DNA from 4 places in the Veillonella sp. CAG:933 genome. Region 2 is predicted to be linked to each of the others. Evidence: riboswitches for the same ligand, from Rfam matches in the RefSeq annotation. Region 2 holds a riboswitch; each other region holds the start of a gene.
The links. A riboswitch is a leader RNA that binds a small molecule or an ion and turns the genes downstream of it on or off. The one in region 2 is predicted to bind cobalamin.

Region 1: another riboswitch for cobalamin. It lies ahead of QZL64_RS11835 (1-propanol dehydrogenase PduQ); the one in region 2 lies ahead of nikB (nickel ABC transporter permease).
Region 3: another riboswitch for cobalamin. It lies ahead of QZL64_RS05425 (sirohydrochlorin cobaltochelatase); the one in region 2 lies ahead of nikB (nickel ABC transporter permease).
Region 4: another riboswitch for cobalamin. It lies ahead of QZL64_RS02940 (TonB-dependent receptor); the one in region 2 lies ahead of nikB (nickel ABC transporter permease).

The regions. Positions count from the first base shown of each region.
Region 1 is NZ_HF986232.1:33,798-38,637, reverse strand. It holds gene QZL64_RS11845 (ANTAR domain-containing response regulator) at 1-324, opposite strand, end outside; gene eutS (ethanolamine utilization microcompartment protein EutS) at 345-692, opposite strand; gene QZL64_RS11835 (1-propanol dehydrogenase PduQ) at 731-1,852, opposite strand; adenosylcobalamin (AdoCbl) riboswitch at 2,334-2,473, opposite strand; gene QZL64_RS11830 (cob(I)yrinic acid a,c-diamide adenosyltransferase) at 2,532-3,116, opposite strand; gene QZL64_RS11825 (EutP/PduV family microcompartment system protein) at 3,419-3,859, shown strand; gene QZL64_RS11820 (hypothetical protein) at 4,113-4,268, shown strand; gene QZL64_RS11815 (sodium/glutamate symporter) at 4,536-4,840, opposite strand, start outside.
Region 2 is NZ_HF986138.1:11,304-16,143, forward strand. It holds gene QZL64_RS01580 (ABC transporter substrate-binding protein) at 1-166, opposite strand, end outside; gene nikC (nickel transporter permease) at 322-1,146, opposite strand; gene nikB (nickel ABC transporter permease) at 1,146-2,084, opposite strand; cobalamin riboswitch at 2,291-2,476, opposite strand; gene QZL64_RS01595 (hypothetical protein) at 3,020-3,202, shown strand; gene QZL64_RS01600 (sulfurtransferase) at 3,205-4,026, opposite strand; gene rpsR (30S ribosomal protein S18) at 4,171-4,401, opposite strand; gene QZL64_RS01610 (single-stranded DNA-binding protein) at 4,443-4,840, opposite strand, start outside.
Region 3 is NZ_HF986190.1:22,758-27,597, forward strand. It holds gene QZL64_RS05420 (ABC transporter substrate-binding protein) at 1-776, opposite strand, end outside; gene QZL64_RS05425 (sirohydrochlorin cobaltochelatase) at 1,147-2,166, opposite strand; cobalamin riboswitch at 2,409-2,577, opposite strand; gene QZL64_RS05430 (hypothetical protein) at 2,848-3,165, shown strand; gene QZL64_RS05435 (sirohydrochlorin cobaltochelatase) at 3,675-4,541, shown strand; gene QZL64_RS05440 (sirohydrochlorin cobaltochelatase) at 4,604-4,840, shown strand, end outside.
Region 4 is NZ_HF986165.1:458-5,297, forward strand. It holds gene QZL64_RS02940 (TonB-dependent receptor) at 1-1,830, opposite strand, end outside; cobalamin riboswitch at 2,055-2,226, opposite strand; gene QZL64_RS02945 (ABC transporter ATP-binding protein) at 2,534-3,301, opposite strand; gene QZL64_RS02950 (ABC transporter ATP-binding protein) at 3,303-4,247, opposite strand; gene QZL64_RS02955 (ABC transporter permease) at 4,244-4,840, opposite strand, start outside.

The sequences.
Region 1 (4,840 bases), on a different contig from region 2:
TTCATCAATTGGTTTAATTAAATAGCCTGTTGCACCAAGCTTTTTCGCTTTTTCTGTATTTTCAAAATCTCCATAAGCAGTTAAAAATACTATACTGCTCGCCAATTTATCTTGCGCAACTTTTTTTGCTGCCTTTAAACCATCAAGTACCGGCATTTGAATATCCATCAATACTAAATCCGGTTTTACATTACGGCAAATCTCTACTGCCTCAAAGCCATCGGCTGCTTCGCCGCTTACTTCATAGCCTGCATCTGTTAAGATATCTTTAATATCTAAACGAGTTATTGGCTCATCATCGACAATAACTATTCTTCCTCGCATAAGTAGGTCTCCTCGATTTCTTAAGTTCTGGTAATTTCACAACCTAATGCAAATTTTAAAATATTTCGTAGCCCGTCCACAACAGCTCGCAACGCCGTTTCAACGGAACTAACATCACCATAAATAACCACCGATCCGGAGAATCGGTCTACAAAACCAATTTTAACATCACCACTTTTAGTTGCTATATCAACAGCGATTATAGCTGCTTCTGCCGGTGTTATTGTTAAAATCCCAAGTGCATTGTATACATCACTGGGTAATCCCAACTTGCCATAAATCTCCTTAGCCGGATTGGCAATAATATGGGCTAGCGTTATCTGTTTCCCAGGAACGTATTCTTGAATCATACGCTGTTTTTCTTCCATAGCCACACCTTTCCAGCATTACCTTATCAGACTGACGGTTAAGCAATTTGATTTAAAATATTTTTAATATCATCTGCCGTAGGTATTCTTGGATTAGCAGCTGTACATGCATCAGCTAACGCAGCTTTTGCAATAGCATCACCGCTCTCCATAATTTCACTACGATTAAACCCACAATCAGTTAATGTTAAAGGCATTTTCAGAGTACTCTGTAAATGCTTAATCTGCCGAATTAAAGCAGCCACTCCGATTCTCGGATTTACACTAGTTGTCGCTTTAACAATATTCGCCAATCTAGTATATTTCTTAGCAGCATATAAATCTTTGTTTTGATAATCACCATTATACGCCACAATATGCGGCAATAAAATAGCATTGATTCGTCCATGCGGTACATGGAATCTACCGCCGATAGCGTGTGCCATACCGTGATTTAATCCCAAGTTCGTCAAATTAAATGCCATACCGGCCATACAGGAAGCCACATGCATCTGTTCTCTGGCATAACTATTCGTACCGTTCGAAAATGCTTCCGGCAAATATTCAAACACTAATTGAATTGCATATTCAACTAATACTTTTGCCATAACATTTTCATTCAATGATACATAGGATTCAATTAAATGAACTAAAACGTCCATGCCTGTATCAGCCGTAATACTAGGCGGTACACTCATTACTAAGCGAGTATCTAAAATTGCAATATTAGGTTGTATTTCATCGGTAACAATCGGATATTTTGTTCCTGTTTCCAGCATTGTGATTACTGAAAAATTTGTTACTTCTGAACCGGTACCACTTGTGGTCGGTACAGCAATAAACATTAAATCTTTATTGGCTTTAACGCGATTGCCGAAATACAACATAGCTTTCCCCGCATCAATAGCAGATCCGCCACCTACTGAAATAATTGCATCAGCATTTGATTCTACTAAGTGACTTACACCGGCAGCGACTACTTCAGTCGGCGGATCCGGAACAATATCACTAAAAATCTCTACTTCAGCAAAGTCTAAGTTCTCCGTTACATGTGAAATCATTCCAGACTGAACCATAAATGGATCCGTCACTATGAAAACCTTTTTTACAGGGAGATCACGAAGACCTTGCAACGCATCTTCCCCTACCCATAGTGTCGTAGGAAATTTAATTTTCTGCATACATGTTCTCCTGCTTAACAAATAAAAAAAGAAGCCCTCACGGAATACACCCTCCGTTTAAGCTTCATTGCAAACCATGCACGCCATTGTACACGAAAATCTTATAACAATAATTTATACTTAACCAAAAAAAATGTCAATAAAAATTACGTATTTCAATTATGCATAATATATATACTATTTCAAATTTTCTCCGATTTATACCTAAATTAGCAGTTATTTTAACTTGTTCTCTCTTTGACTATGATATAACACCCGATGACAAAAGGGTTCTTTACACTTATAACAAAAGGGCATGGAGTACTAGCTCCATGCCCTTTTCCTATTTTTGAACTAATGTCACACTCCACTGTGCTGTGCTCTCTCATCATTGAACGACTAACATTAGTCCATCAATAGACGCACGTCTCTGTGCAAGACAGATTAATACATGCCGGTTTATTTTCTGCATTAATTCCAGTGAAGTACTACAATGCCACAAAAACAACATCCTGTCTTACCTCGAAACAGCATGTGTAATGAAATCCGCGAAAGACCTGACTTAGGCAAAAGCCATCACAGTGGCGGGACCGTGTTAGATTCTCACTAACTTCCATCGTCAGATTTCATATTTCTATTAATCTAAAAGCAATAATAACATATCTTAATCAATTCTGCAAGAACAGGATAATCCCAATAATTATTTTATATTTTTGGTCTTAGCATTATGAAATACTTCAGCACTTCTGGTATAAAATATATCTTCCATACCTTGTTTAGTGTTTAAGTATCTTGCTAAAGCATAAAAATAGTCTGATAATCGATTAACAAACATAACCAACTCTCCCGGTATTTTCGCGGTCATCTGTAATCGAACTATTCGTCGTTCGGCCCGTCTTGCAATCGTCCGTGCCATGTGAATCATACTGGCCTCACGAGTTCCACCGGGCAAAATAAAACGATTAATCTCCGGTGATTTAGCCGTATACTCATCAATTCGGGCTTCCAACCATGATATAGCATCAACAGGTAAAGTTATTTCTCGATTTAACGACTCCGGAGTTGCTAAATCAGTACCTACATCAAATAAGAAATGCTGTAAATGTTGTAATTCATTTTTTTCCTCGAATAAAGACGAATCAAATTGCGATATAGCATAACCAATCCACGAATTTAATTCATCAATAGTACCATAGCTATCTACTCGATCTGAATCTTTTGATACTGCAATACCGCCCACTAAACGGGTCATCCCCTTATCGCCGGTTTTAGTGTAAATTTTCATAGTAAAGCTCCTTTCTCATTACATGGTATATATATCATTGAAATACCGGTAATTATAGAGAATATTATGAGAATCACTAATTTTTCCTCATTAAAAATCCTCTTTCAAAGCCACTATGCTTTATTTACACTTCATTGTGTTAACTTGATAATACAAATAAGCCTCATTTTTGTCAATTTACTAATTATCATAGATTGCTGACTATTTACATTTATTTAAAAATCCTGTATCTTAAAACTACATACAGTAAACTCTTGCTTAACATTCCTTTTTATTATACACCGTTAATAAGGAGTGTTTTTATGAAAAAAATTATGTTTGTTGGCCCCAGTGGTGTTGGTAAAACAACTCTAACACAGCGAATTGAAGGTGTTGAAATCGTTTACGCAAAAACACAAACGGTTCAATTTCATGACGATATTATTGATACGCCGGGTGAGTTTGTCCAACATAGACTTATGTACAACGCCCTTCTAGTTACTGCTGCAGAGGCTGACATTTTAGGTTTTCTCATTTCCGCAAAGGAAAAAGAGCAAATGTTTCCTCCGGGATTTGCCAGTCTATTTAATAAGCCTGCTATCGGTATTATCACAAAAATGGATTTAATAGATGAAAACGATGATATTGAATTTATTAAAAATCAACTTGTAATGACCGGAGCTTCACCAATTTTTAAAGTAGGCATCAATAGTGACAAAGGTATTCAAGATCTTTTAAACTATCTCAATACCTTAGATAAATAATAATGAACGGAAAAGGAAGTGCTTAAATCTTGGCACTTCCTTTTTTACACTCTATTTATGCTAAAAATATTCTTTTCAAATAAAACCGGCCCAAAAGTTTCAATAATTGCCCTATTATATCTAAATATCTAAAATTTTCACTATACAAATATTCCAATTTACGTTATAATTACATTGGAAGAATCAGATTTAATATGACAGTTTTATCAGCATCAATTTCTAATGAGACTGTCTCAAATATAGGGAGGTATTTATGAAGTTTTTATCATCAACAGTAACAACGGGAATTTCTTTTGGATCCGCCTTGGCCATGGTGATTAGCTATGCCAACTGGCATTCCATCCCTTGGGCAATTCTTCACGGCCTATTCGGATGGTTTTACGTTATATATTACGCTTTATTCAAATAGATCCCCCTTAATCCCACTCCTAAAGAAGGAAGGCATTGCCAATACCGAGCGGCAATGCCTTCCTTCTTTTTACTTTATTATTTCCTGACCATATCAGATGGGGTGAACACCCTCAATTACTTACTGTTCTTGACTTGTAAAACCACCGCTTTACTTGCTATACTATTCATATAAGAAGTCGTTAGAGTAAGATGCTGGGACGATGATTGTCCGATGGCGTTCATTACTTGACGACTCTTTTTTACGTAGAAGAACCGTGATTCCAGTTTAATGGGCAAAGTAATTAATAAACCACACAATACAAGGTACCGCAAACAAGTCTACCAAGAAGGCGCCACATAGTGGCACAATGAGAAAAGCTTTAGTAGATGGACCGTATTTTTCAATAACGGCTTTCATATTCGCCATCGCGTTTGGCGTAGCACCCAAACCATGACCGGCCATGCCGGCACACATAATAACCGCATCATAGGATTTCCCCAAAACCGGGAATGCCACGAATATATTATACACAATCATGAAAATAACTTGCGACATGAGGATGACAATCATCCGCAATGCCAAGTCGGCCA
Region 2 (4,840 bases):
AAGCATAGAAGTTATCGGTAGGCTCCAACGTATCCGCAAAGTTGGTTACCCCTACTTTTAACACATCTTTGTTTTCTGCAGAATCACTGCCGCAACCGGCCAAAAGCGATGCCGCCAATACCACGCCTAAGCCACCGAGTAGCGCTTTACGCCAGAATTTTTTCATAATAACATTCCTCCATAAAAATACCTTTAACAAATTAACACACAGTTTGATTAACGCTAACACTCAAGATGAAATTATATAAATCCCTAACGGGTATCATCTGACAAAATGTAAATACGAAATTCTCCCATTAACCTATATAAAGATTCCGTCTCTTAGCCTCTGTTTTGACGCGGATCCAAAATATCGCGCAAGCTGTCACTCCAAAGGTTAAAAATAGATACTACGATAAGAATAGCCGCCCCCGGGAAAATCATAAGCCATGGTGCCAACTGTAAATATTGACGACCTTCATTGAGCATTAACCCCCATTCCGGTGTCGGTGGTTGTGCCCCGAAACCGAGGAATGAGAGACCGGCTACTTCGAGCATCATAACGCCAAGGTCCATGCTGGCCGTTACAACGACGAGCGGCATAATGTTTGGCAACACGTGACGACGCAAGATAACGGCCGACGTACCGCCACTCATAATAGCGGCCGCTATATAATCTTCCTGACGAACTTTAATAACAAGACTTCGCACTAAACGCGCATATTTAGCCCAACCTACAATGGTGAGCGCCAAAATGGTATTGCCTACGCTACCGCCCATAATACCGGCAATAGCGATGGCAAGCACGATGCCCGGAAAAGAAATCATGATGTCGCAAAGACGCATGAGCACCATTTCAACTTTGCCGCCGAAATAACCGGCCAAAGATCCTACTAAGGTACCGATGGACGCAACCAACACAACAATGGTAAAGCCCATGAATAAGGATAAGCCGGTGCCGTAAATGATACGCGACAATACGTCACGACCTAATTTATCCGTCCCGAACCAATGGGTAGAACTCGGCGCTTTTAAGGCATTGCTTAAATTCGAAGCAAACGGATCGTTCGGCGTAAGCCATGGTGAAAAAAGAGCTATCAATACAACCAATAAAACTAAGGATGTATAGAAGGAGAAAGCTTTATGTGTTCTAATAAACTCTTTCATTATTTACTCCCCCTTCTCAATCTAGGATCCAAGAGCGTATACGAATAATCGATTACACCATTAATTAACATATACGCAATAGAAGCCCAAAGTACGAAACCTTCAATTAACGGATAATCACGGAAAGTAATCGCCTGTACGGCCATTTTACCAAGCCCCGGCCACGAGAATACCATCTCTACAACCGCAACCCCACCAAGCAACCAGCCCATGGACATACCGAAGATGGTAAGTAGTGGTAAAAAGGCATTTGGCAAAATATGTTTAAACATGATTTCCGTATTTGTCATACCGCGTGCTCTAGCACCTACGGCATAATCTTTATTGATTTCTTCCAAAACTACCAAACGTACCTGGCGCATAAATTTTGAAATTAACGTAAATGCCAAGGTAAAAGCAGGTAAAATCGCATTTTTTAACGAAACGGTTGCCGTCGCAATCGGGGCAATACCCAATTTATAGCCAAAAATGTAAAGCAACATAAGACCAAGCCAGAAAGCCGGTATGGAAATACCGATAAATGCAATTCCGCGGAAGAGGTAGTCAGGCCATTTATTCTGGTAGATAGCGGCGATAACCCCCATGGGAACGGCTATGACGAGTAGCATCACAATTGTTACACTCGCCAACATAAGTGTACCCGGTAAGGCCTCCATCATCTTATCTACAACAGGTTTCTTGGCTGAATACGACATTCCAAGATCCCCTTGCACCGCATGAGACAACCAATTACCATATTGCACCAAGAACGGTTTATCTAACCCCAATTCCTGCCTCGTATGATCAATCAGTTCCTGTGAAACCATGGTATCCGCGGTTTCCAAAATCATGAGCACAGGGTCGCCCGGCGCCAGAAAACTTAAACTGAAAGTTAAAAATGTAACCCCAATTACCGTCACCAACACCTGCCCCAAATGCTGCAGTGTTTTTTTAAACATTCCTGTCCCCCCCTAATATACTCAATTTTCAAACTTACACTATCAACATCTATGAATCCTTTTTAGACAATATCGTTTTAAATCAAACTTCTATTATAAAAATTCATAAAATTTAGTAAATAAAAAAACTCACCCTTGAAAGAGTGAGTACGCAAAACAAATTTTAGTCAAATTAACCCCATAACACATCCCATTAACTATGTGCAACAGTCAATTTGTTATAAGCAGGCTTTCTGGCTCATGATTCATCGTTTATTTCCAGCCTTCCCAGTTTCCCAGTGACTCCTTGTTGAAATAAACTCCTCATTTACAGCTGTTTCCAGCATAGGATTTGCACCTATTTTCCTCTTAAATCGCTCGGCATACCCGACACTTACAACACTAAGATCTTTTATAGAAGTTAGTCAGAGTATATTATTCAATTTCGAAAATAAAATCCTTTATCACTAATATGTTAGCGTATTTATTGTAAATGTGTCAATAAAAAGTCAGGAATTTTTAGCCGTTTTAAGCTATTTTATAGAAAAATAATTCATTATATTGATAGATTCCTATGTTTACTCAAATTTTCTTTAATTTATTATACCCTAGTAGGTATAGTATTATACCGTAAGGGGTATATGTACTTCTTGCAATATACGTGAGTTTACCGGAGATAACACTCAAAAAATGAAGCTATAAGTCAACAGCAATAAACAATAAGGTCTATATTGATATTAATTATAATCAATTCATAGTTAACTGAATTTCTACTAAAATAGTAGCCTTAAAAAGTAAATAAAAATAAATTTAAGGCAGTAAAAATCATGTCAATTTTTTACTCATTTACACTTCACATTTCAAATAAAAGGTGTATAATAAACGGCGTATTATGTTTTTATCAAAGCATAATCAATAAATTAATTTATCGTGATTAATAAGGAGAATTTAGTGTTATGAACAGCAAGGATAAAACGCCGATTATACTGTATTTGGGGGAATTCAATAATCAGTTAGAGGCGGAAATCGTTGTTAAAGAAAAAAGGGAGCCCTATTATTCATCAAATGAAGAAAGCCCGGCGATGATTCGCCGAGCCTATTTTCAGTCAGAACATTATAGAAAGAAGAGAAGGAATTAAGGCTACGCCTTCACAAACTCACACCCTGTTTTAATAGGGAAGTTTTCATACGTTACCCAATCACTGGAACTTCCCACATAAAGAGCGGATTCAATACCGATTTCACTCATGGCGAGCATAGCAAGGCAAGCCGTAATACCGGAGCCGCAATATGTCACAATTGGTGTCTTAGTCGTTTTCAAATCTTTGAACATTTCTTTCAACTCTGCTTCAGACTTTAAACCGTTAGCAGTATAACAATTTTCCCAATAATAGTTGACTGCTGTCGGAATATGACCGGTCATACCATCCATGGTATCGATAACGCTACCGTCATAACGTTCGCTCGCACGAGCATCAACGATGATGTGGTCACCATTTTCACTGGCTGCCAACACTTCGGCACGGCTCATAAGCATATGAGGTTGTAAACGATAATCAAGTTGACTTGTTTCGGTTGGTAATTCAGTTGAATCAGTAGTTAAAGTATGTCCTTCTTTTACCCATCGTTCAATGCCGCCTTCTAATACTTTTACAACGTCTAAGCCGATGTATTTGAGCATCCACCATAAACGACCGGCTAAGAAAATCCAGCTGTCACAAATAACAACAGGAGTATCTTTAGTAATACCAAAACGTTCCATTTTTTTAGCAAATTCAACCATGTTTGGCAAAGGATGACGACCACCATGTTCTTCAACGGGATCGGATAAATCACCGGCTAAATTAATTGCAAAGGCTCCTTCAATGTGACCTGTGGCATAAGCTTTATCATCACGTACATCTAAAATTACAACGTCTTTTTGAATATTGGCTAACTCTTGAGGTGTAATAAAATTTTTCATCTTCGTACCTCCATATATATTAATACTATATTAGAAAACATCTATATAGTGTTATTGTAACAAAAACTATTGGTATAGCCAATAAAAAACCCCGGCAACCTTTCGGCTACCGGGGTTTAATACTTCATATCAAGCTATAAAGTATTATTCTGCTGTGAATGGCAACAAAGCAATAGCGCGAGCGCGTTTGATTGCTAATGTTAATTTACGCTGATGTTTAGCGCAAGTGCCGGAAATACGACGTGGAAGAATTTTGCCGCGTTCAGTCGTGAAACGACGAAGTTTAGCAATATCTTTGTAGTCGATTTGATCTACATGATCAACGCAGAAGTTACATACTTTTCTTCTTGGTTTTCTGCTTCTATCTCTTCTCATTATGTGAATCCTCCTTTTCGAATTAGTAGGAGTCCTAAACACTAGAACGGAATGTTTTCATCGTTGCTGCTACCGAAGTTATCAAAATTAGAAGACCCACCACCAAAGCTATCGGTGTTCTGAGTATCTAAGGATGTACCAACAAAGTTGGCTACTACTTCAGTTACATAGCGTTTTTGCCCATCCTGAGTTTCATAAGAACGGGTATTCAAACGACCTTCAACGAAACAACGGCTCCCTTTACGTAGGTTACCAGCTGCTTCCCCTAATTTACCCCAAGCTACACAGTTAATGAAGGCGGTTTGTTCCTTCTGTTCATTGGTAGTGGAATCAAAATATGTGTTTGTCGCAGCCACTGTAAATGATGCTACGGCTCTACCGGTTTTAGTAAAGCGCACTTCAGGGTCACGAGCTAAATTACCTAAGATCTGTACTGAGT
Region 3 (4,840 bases), on a different contig from region 2:
TTGGTAATTTCATCTTTTTTACCCATGGTGGAAACAAAAATGATGTCCGGATCGTCGGAAGCGAGCGTTTCTAAGGAGTACGGAATGGTCTTGGCAGATTTATCAAAATCGCCATGTTGTAACACCACATTCTGCATGCCTAATTCTTGAACCATAGCGGCTGTTACGGCTAAGGTAGCTTCAGCGGTTACCGCTTTACCGGTAGCGCGCAACACGGCTACGCGGGCCGGTTGTACATTTTTAACGGCATTTTTGACTTTGTCAATTTTGCTGTTGTACTGGGCAATAACTTCTTTAGCTTTCTCTTCGTGATTGGTCAGTTGGCCTAAGAATTCAATGAGGGGCACATTGTCTTTAATACCGTCATAGGAAATTAAAATATACGGTAATTTATTACTCTGTAATTGGCCTTCAAATTTGCTGTGCTGATTGCTGAGGCCGATTACGAGGTCCGGTTTCAAACCGATAAGTTGCTCCATGTTGATGTTGGCGGTCTGCCCTAAAGAAGGTAATTCTTTGAGGTGAGCGGGCATGTCATCCTGCGTTTCTACGCGGCTGATGGATTTGGCATCAATGGCATCCATGAAATAGAGTAGGGAATTGGCAAGTACCGCAATTCGTTCCGGTTTGGCCGGCACCGTATAGGTTTGATCCTTATAGGTTAAAGTACGGGTGGCTGCGGATGATGTGGAATCGGTTTTACCGCAGCCGGCGAGGATAGCCATAATGACTGTCATCGCCATTACAATAATGGTTAAGCGTGAAAATTTTCTCATAATACACCTGCCTGACAGTAGATAAAAAGTACGTAAAAGTATTACCTGTGAGTAAGCAGGTAATTCATAGCGGTTCCAAAACAAGCTTTAGTAAAATCTGTTTCGCAAACTCATACTTGTACTATACCACAGGTGATGGTGGTTGCCTATGGTTATGTGTTGCGTATGGTTATATGGTGCCTATCGTTATATGGTGCGTATGGCACTTTTATAGATCCAAATATAGCAATTAAAAGAGGCTGTAAGTAAAATGTGATATGCTCTACATTTTATTACAGCCTCCTTATGTATAGAACGCTTTTGGTTGGTCAAAACGTCTTAGCTTGTAAGTGCGTTTTGGCAATAATATGAACCCTTACAGTGTTATATCTTATTTAGCGTCGTTTTGAAGAGCTTGCCAAGCTTCATCGGCATGAGCGGCAAAGAGGTCACGGATTTTCTGGTTTTCACCAAGACCATGGATGTAAGTGTCTACTTTGAAGCCGTCAGCCAACAAGATGGATTTATGGGAATCAGGTTCGTCACCGGACATATCGTTGTTGGCATGGTCGCCGGCTACCATCATGAATGGCATAAGGGTGACATGTTCGATGCCTTTTGCTTTCAATTGAGGAACGATGTCTTCAAGGCTTGGCCATCCTTCTACGGTGTAGATGTAAGTGTTGTGAAGACCGGCCGATTCCAAACGATCTTGGATTACGGAATAGTAAGCGTTGGAAGGATCCGGAGTGCCGTGAGCCATGATAAGTACAGCATCTTTAGGACCTACTTTAGGGAACTGAGTTGCTACAGCTTGTACAGTTTTAGCAATATCGTCAGTTTGACCTTCTTGGCCCATCCAGTACATGAGAGGTGTACCAAATGTCATTTTTTTGAAGTTATGTTTGTACTGATTGTAAACAGCTGTTTTATAGTTGTATTCGATACCAGGGATTACGTCGAGAGTTGCCAAAGCAACGCGAGTGTAACCTTCAGCTTTTAATTGATCGAGTGCTTCTTCAGGCGTAGGGTAGGTGATACCTTCTTTAGCTTTGATACGATCGATAATGATGTGGGAAGTGAAAGCTGTAACTACTTTTACGCCCGGATGTTGTTCTTTAATTTCGTTGATAGTCGCATCGATTGTTTTAGCACGAGTATCAGTGAATGTAGTACCAAAGCTCATTACTACGATAGCATCTTTGTTAGGTGCTTTAGCCAATACAGGATCGGTTGTGTTGTAAGTGCGAACACCGATTTCAGTTGCTTCCAATAATGCAGGGGTAGCAGTTGTTACTTCGTCACTTAATTGGTAAGCAGCGTTTACGTCTGTAGCAAGGAATCCGAAGCCTGTTAAAGCGGCCACTGCTAATGTTGTAGCTAACGTTTTTTTGAAAAAATGTTTACTCATTTCATTCACTCCTCGTGATAAAAAGAAGATAAAAATAAAAACTAAAAATAGAATAAAATAAAATACAAAAACCTCTGCCCACAGGGCAGAGGTAGTATTAATAATCACTAGTTATGCTAAGCACCTGACGTATATTAGTTCATATCAAACTTAATTAAGTCGTTTATGAATTAAAAAAATAATTCCCGGTCAGTGTATAGTACAGGTAGTGACATTGATTAACCTCGCCATCCTTCGTGGGTTATCGGCAATCCATCAAGGCAGGTCTTCTGGCTCAAGTTCAACGCAACAATCACCTTCCCAGAAACTTCCAGTGGTATTTTGATTGTGCTCCCTCTTACAGCGGCGGGACCGCGGCAGCTTCTACTGCTCTTCTCTATTAAGTCGGGCACCTTGAAGGTCGTATTCATTTGATAATCATCATAGCAGAATAAATGTCCACTGTCAATGCAATACCGGGTAGGGTATACTCACTGTGAATGGAAATTACCCGGGTCATATAACTCCTAGGAATAAGGGACTTATTTATGAGTAATAACTTTTGGTTATTTGTGATACACTTTTTTGATTACACATAGGCAAAGGAGTCAAAGTTTGGTACTATGAATAGAGAATGGTGTTCATCATAGGGCAATGTGCTTTATGATAAATAGCTATATATTAACAAAGGAGGTCCATCGTATGGATCAATTTACAAATGGTGCCGGTCCTAATGAACTATCGGAATCGGTATATGAAGTGGCATTTACGCCTGTATTGGAACGTGAAGAGTATCAAGGTGAACCTTTACATTCCAAATTATTAGCTCTTAAAAGCGCCATGGGCGAAGAGGATTTTAACGAATATATTAACAGCTTATTGCGCATTACCTATAATTGCAAACAATTGTGGTTAATTACTAAAAGCGAACGTAAACGTACGTTAATTGAAGGCAAATTTTTACCTATGATTGCTGAGATTTTTGAAGTAGCAGCACCGCGCGTGTTCTCGCAACCATAATTATTATCAATTATAGGCGTAACAATACATTGCTTTTTGATTGAATGAATGACTAAATTAAGAAACTTGATGTATAAAAATTCATGAATGAGGAATATTAATTATTAGATGTTATCTGTATCAATCGTAGACCGTGATTGGTATAGTATTATCTGAATTATTAATATAATACCTGTAAGCAAGTAGTATTCTTTGTAATAGTAATGGGATATAAATTCTCTTTAAATCGATGAAAATAGAAGTGAATCGGTAAAGATAAATATAGTTGATGAAAATATAATTAAATTTCCGATTTATCATTGATAATCATTGATAAGTTTGAAAATGAGAGAAATTCTCATTGACTAAAAATAAAATCTAACGTATCATTATACCAACGAAGAATAATCAACATGTATTTCGAATGTATTCGATAATGTGAAATATGACAGATTTTTGTCAGATTAAGAGGTTCGATTATGGTATAAGTTTAGAGGTATTTTTGATATCGGAGGATTTATAAAATGAGTATAAAGGGTATTATCTTAGCGACATTCGGTTCAATATACGGCGAAGCCGTAGAGAAATCCGTAGGCATAATGGAAGCAAAGATTAAAAAAGCATATCCCGATGCAGTAATTCGCCGTGTCTTTTTGGCGGATGCGCTGGTGGAGAAGTGGAATGAAAAATATGAAAAACCGGTACAATCTTTGGAAGCCGTGTTGGCTGAATTTAAGAATACCGGCGTCCGCGATGTATTTGTTTTACCATTTGCCTTGGTAGCCGATCAATGTTATCAAAAGATGCGTAAAGCTATTGCCGCATTTACCTATAATACTGAACGAAACGCCATGCGCATTCACGTAGGTAAGCCACTCTTAAGTTCTTTAGGTGTAAAAAACTATGCCGATGATTATGTGGCTACCATTGATGCCATTATGAAGCACGTGAATATTCGCGCCTTGAATAAATCCATTTTGCTTATGGCAAACGGCCAAAATCAATTGGAATTCAGTGCTTTGCAGTTAAAATGCTTATACGGTAACGGCCAAAATGTGGCGGTGTTTACATCGAATGGATTCCCTAATTTCAAACAGGCTTTAACTTTATTGGAACGCTTAGATCATAAAGAAGTTTTGGTAGTGCCGTTGGCGCTTATCGGCTCAGAACATTTGATGGACTTCTTAGGTGGCGATCGTTCCGATTCCGTAGCTACTTTGCTTACTGAAGAAGGCTATGGTGTTTCTATTTGGAATGAAGGCTTAGGTGAAAACCCGTTTATTCAAGAGTTATTCTTAAAACATTTAGCCCAGTCCATTCGCATGATTGAGCGTAAACAGCAGGCGCATCAGCAGGCTAAGACGGAAAGCGTAAACCGCTCGAGTATGGCTGTTTAATACGTTAAAATTACATACTAACGGTCCTCGTTTTGGGGACCGTTTTTTTTAAAGGAGGGTGTATGAAGCAAGCTGTTTTAGTAGTCGCTTTTGGCACTACGGTGCCAACGGCACGGATCAATCAAATCGATCCGGTTGTGGATTTTATCAAAAAAGAGTTTAAAGACTATGAAGTTCGTTTAGCTTTTACTTCACGCATTATTGTTAAACGTTTGCGTGAACGGGGCGAAGAAATCGATACGGAGCAGAGTGCCATTGAGGCCTTAATTGCTGAAGACTATGAATCCATTGCGGTGCAA
Region 4 (4,840 bases), on a different contig from region 2:
ATTATCTGTAAATTTATGCTCGTAATTAAGTTCAATACCGCGTCGTTTTTCTACGCCGTAATTTATGTATTGCTTATATTCTGTAGTACTTGTCCCCGGCAAGTAGAAATAGGTATACTCAATTTTGTCCTTGGTTTTAACATTATATAAGGAGATATCCACTGAATCTCGATCCGTCAACTGGCGTTTCATCCCTAATTCCCAGGTTTTGGAAGTTTCAGGATCTAAGCCCGGATTTGGAATAACATTACCCATACCGGAACCGCCATAACGATAAATATATACTAATGGTGGTGGATTAAACGACTCACCATAAGACATATAATAATTTGTACTTTCATTAGCTTTATATTCTAATGAAACTTTAGGACTTATATGATTATATGTTTTACCCTCGGATGTGGTATCATAACCGTTTTTACCACTGGCCCAGAATGTACCGTCACCTTTTTTATAACGATCATAACGTGCCCCAACAAATAAAGACCATTCATCATCAAATTTATACTCATCTTGTACAAATACAGCCAGATTGCTTATTTTACCTTCATCTTGTGCATATTGATTAATAATGGAGTTTTTGTTATGCCACGAAGAAAGATTATAACGCTTCTGAATCATTTCTTCCGTATGATAAGAGGCACCGGCATTAATGGTATGCTTTCCTATATCTCGCCATGTTTTTTCAACTTCGTACGTAAATTTCTTCCCTGGATGGAGAGAATAATCACCGGCCCCGGTCCAATCAACATTTTTATAGGAACTAGGTACAGTAGGTGATGTAAAACCATCAACCTTATCATGCGTATAACTTGCACGCACCAAGAAATCATTTGCCGTATCACGATATGTCAAAATATGGGTATCACGTTTATTTTCATTATCATAGCCTAAGAAATTTTTAGGAGATAAAGAAATAATTTTATTTGTTCCGACCTGAACATTGCCAGACCATACAGGGTTTCCTTTAGTATCATGTACATAAGTAAATGGATTACTATAAGAGGATTCACTATTAATTCGATTATAGCTATAAACTAAAGATTTAGATTCATCAAAATTGTACCCAATTTTAAAGCCGTAATTTTCATGTTCCCATTCTTTCTCACCACGACCACCGTATATATAAGTACCATTACTTAACTGTGGTAAATCGGCACTAATAGATGCTGTACCTTTTTTTGGTGCAAGCGATCGATAAAATCCTTTATAGCCATCAGAGGAGCGTTTTTCATAAGTAACCCCTAAACTCCATTTGTCTGATAAACGAGAATTAACCGACACGGCTTTTTTCCAAGTATTATAGCTACCATAGGATACATCTGCCACTACAGAAGTTCCCGATTCCGGTGCACCTTTAGTCGTAATATTAATAACACCGGCAACCGCATGACCACCGTATAAAGAGGATGCGCCACCGCGCAATACTTCAATACGTTCAATATTCGAAATTGGAATCATATTAAAATTTACAGTTCCGTTATAAGTATTATTTTGTTGAACTCCATCAACTAATACCAAAATATCTGTAGAACTCATACCACGCATAGTCAAACTGCCTTGCGCACTTTGGTCAATAAAAATACCCGGCAAAAACTGTAAAGCTTCTTGAACCGACGAAATATTCTTGTCAGCTATATCTTGTGAGGTAATAACGCTTACACTGGCCGGCACATTAGCAATAGTTTGCTCCGTTTTTGTCGCAGTTACGACCACTGTCCCTAAGTCATAATCAGTAACCACATCTTCGGCCTGTACACCAACACAGCTCAAAATACTACCACAGCATGCCAATACTGCCGCTCGTACTAACAATCCCTGACCTTTCATAATACCCTCCTAATAAAATTACCCTAAATTACCTAATCAGTTAATAGATTTATTTTTTTTACTATTCCTCTTCTTTTAACACTACCTCACCTAATGCTAACTCAAGGTTCTTAGTAATCCCTTCATAATCCATTAACTTATAAAAAAACATATCTACTTCAATCTTGAAATAGATATGCTACATGACCTTTGCCATAATCGCCTCTCTATCGCTCGTAGATTAAAACGGAGATTATAAATAGGCAGGTCTCCTGGCTTAGATTCATAGCGCCTCTCGCCTTCCCGGAATATCCAGTGGCAACATGAGATTAGCTCCTCTTACAGTGACGGGATCGCATCGGCTTATACCGATTTCTCTATTAAGTCTAAATCGACACCTATAAATATGTATAAAATTTCTTCATGTACATTATATATTTACTTTTCCACCTCGTCAATCTTAATTCAAAACAAATATTAATCATGCTATACCCTCTATTGTATACTAAAACTCCTTTATTTCATAGGGTTTTATGGCTTATCATCGTTAATTTTTATATTTAAACATATTATTCTAAACAGTATTTTTATACAAAAAAACCTTAAAACAAAAGATTTTTTACTTTAAGGTTTCATCTTATAGTTAAACTCTATTTATTTTTTTAATAATATTTTTAATCAAAATAACTATACTCTAATATAATAATTTACTGCAAATACTCAACTAAAAATCTTCAAAAGCCGCTAACAATTCTTTCGTGTATTTTTCTTTAGGATGCTGATAAAGTAATTCTGTCGGTTGTAATTCAATCAACCGGCCTTCGCGCATAATTCCGATACGATTACAAATTACGCGTAACAAATCTAAATCATGCGAGATAAACAGACAAGCTAAAGATCGTTCCTTTTGAATATCTTTTAAAATAGAAATAATCTGTGCTTGCACCGATACGTCAAGCATCGATGTCGGTTCATCCAATAAAAGAATCTTCGGATTTAATAACAGTAACCTGGCAAGACAAATACGCTGTAATTCTCCGCCGGAAAGTTGATGCGGATATCTGGAAAGTAACTCTTTACGAAGTTGTACTTTCTCTAAAACATCCTCTATACTATGCTTTAAATTAATATCTTGATTCTTATGGATACGAATCGGTTCTTCAATAGACTCTTTGATTGTCATGCGAGGATTTAAAGACGAAGTCGGATTTTGAAAAACTAACTGCATATCTTCTCGCATTTTTTTATTCTCATTTGCCGACATTTGCGATATTACTTTTCCGTTTAATAGAATTTCTCCCTGATCTGGCTTTAAAAGTTGCATGATAATTCTAATTAATGTGGACTTCCCGGCCCCACTGGTTCCCGCCAAACCAAGAATCTCATTCTCTTCTACCGAAAAAGAAATATCTTTTAAAACCTTGAAGATTCTTTTATTAATAAAGCCTGTTGTGAAACTTTTAGAGATATTCCTTATTTCCAATACACTCATACTATTTACTCCATTCACAACGCACTTGATGGGAAGAAGATAAATTCTTCATAACTTGATCTTTTTCGCATATGTCTAACTCATAATACTTGCAACGATTTTTAAAAATACAACCATTGGGAATGTTATGCAAATCAGGTGGTAACCCCGGAATCGATTTTAACCTATATCTTGGTTGTGCTTCTAAAAAACTGATAGTATAAGGATGTTTGGGCTCTTTAAATACTTCTTCACAAGTACCGTATTCAAGAATTTCTCCCGCATACATAATCCCAATATAATCTGCTAGTTTTTCTGCTAAACGGATATCATGAGTAATGAATAAAATACTAACACCGCTCTCATCTCGAAGATCACGGAATAACTGACAAATTTCGCGCCGCACAAAAGCATCCAAACCTTTAGTCGGTTCATCCGCAATTATCCACCCGGGGTGTGGCATCGCCATCATAGCTGCTAATACACGTTGAGCCATCCCACCGGATAATTCACCGGGATATTTATCATATACCGCTTCCGCATTAGGCAAGCCAAACCGCTTTAATTGTTCAATCCCCTTTGCTTTTTCAGCGGAATAAGAAGTCTTATTTCTGTAACAGTTTGATTCAACGACTTGTTTACCTACCCTTTGCATAGGATCCATAGCAGTAATAGGATCTTGTGCAATCCATCCTATCCGGGTACCTCGGGTCATATTCCATTCCGCTTCTGATTGTGCCAATAAATTCTGATTTTCTAAATAAATTTTACCGGTCACAACAGCAGATTCATCCAAAAGCCCCATAATCGCTGACCCCATTATAGATTTCCCACTTCCCGACTCGCCCACCAAAGCCGTTATTTTACCTGAAACTAATCTGAAATTTACATTGTGAAGCACTCGAGTAAGCCCCTGTTCTGACGGATATGCAACTGATAAGTCATCAATAATAATATCTTCCATCATAACATTTTCCTTTCTCCGGCATTACTCAACTGCAAATGTTCACGCAAAAAATCACCAATCAAATTTATACTCATACAAAAAAGTGTTATTGCCATACCCGGTGCCAATATCATCAACGGATAACTCCTAAAATAAGTCCGGGCATCACTAATCATAACACCCCAATCGGCAATTGGCGGTGCTACCCCCAGGCCCAAATAAGATAAAGCAGATGCTGATAAAAGAGAGGTACCGATTCTAAGAGTCAGTAAAACAACGATTAAAGGAAAAATATTGGGCAATATATATCTTCTCAGAATATAAGAATTACCGGCACCCAAACTTTTTATGCCAATAATATAGTTTTCATTTCGAAGATGTATTACCTCACTTCGCACAATACGTGAAAATCCGGTCCATGAAGTAATCGTTACCGCTATAATTAAACGGGCATCATTTTCCGGTAATACGGCCGCAATAGCAATCATAAAGCTCATACCGGGCAACCCTTGAAACAGACTGACCAAAGCTTGTATACCTTGATCTATGCGTCCACCGTAATAGCCGCCAATCATTCCCAATATCAATCCTACTAGCATAGTACAACAAGCTGC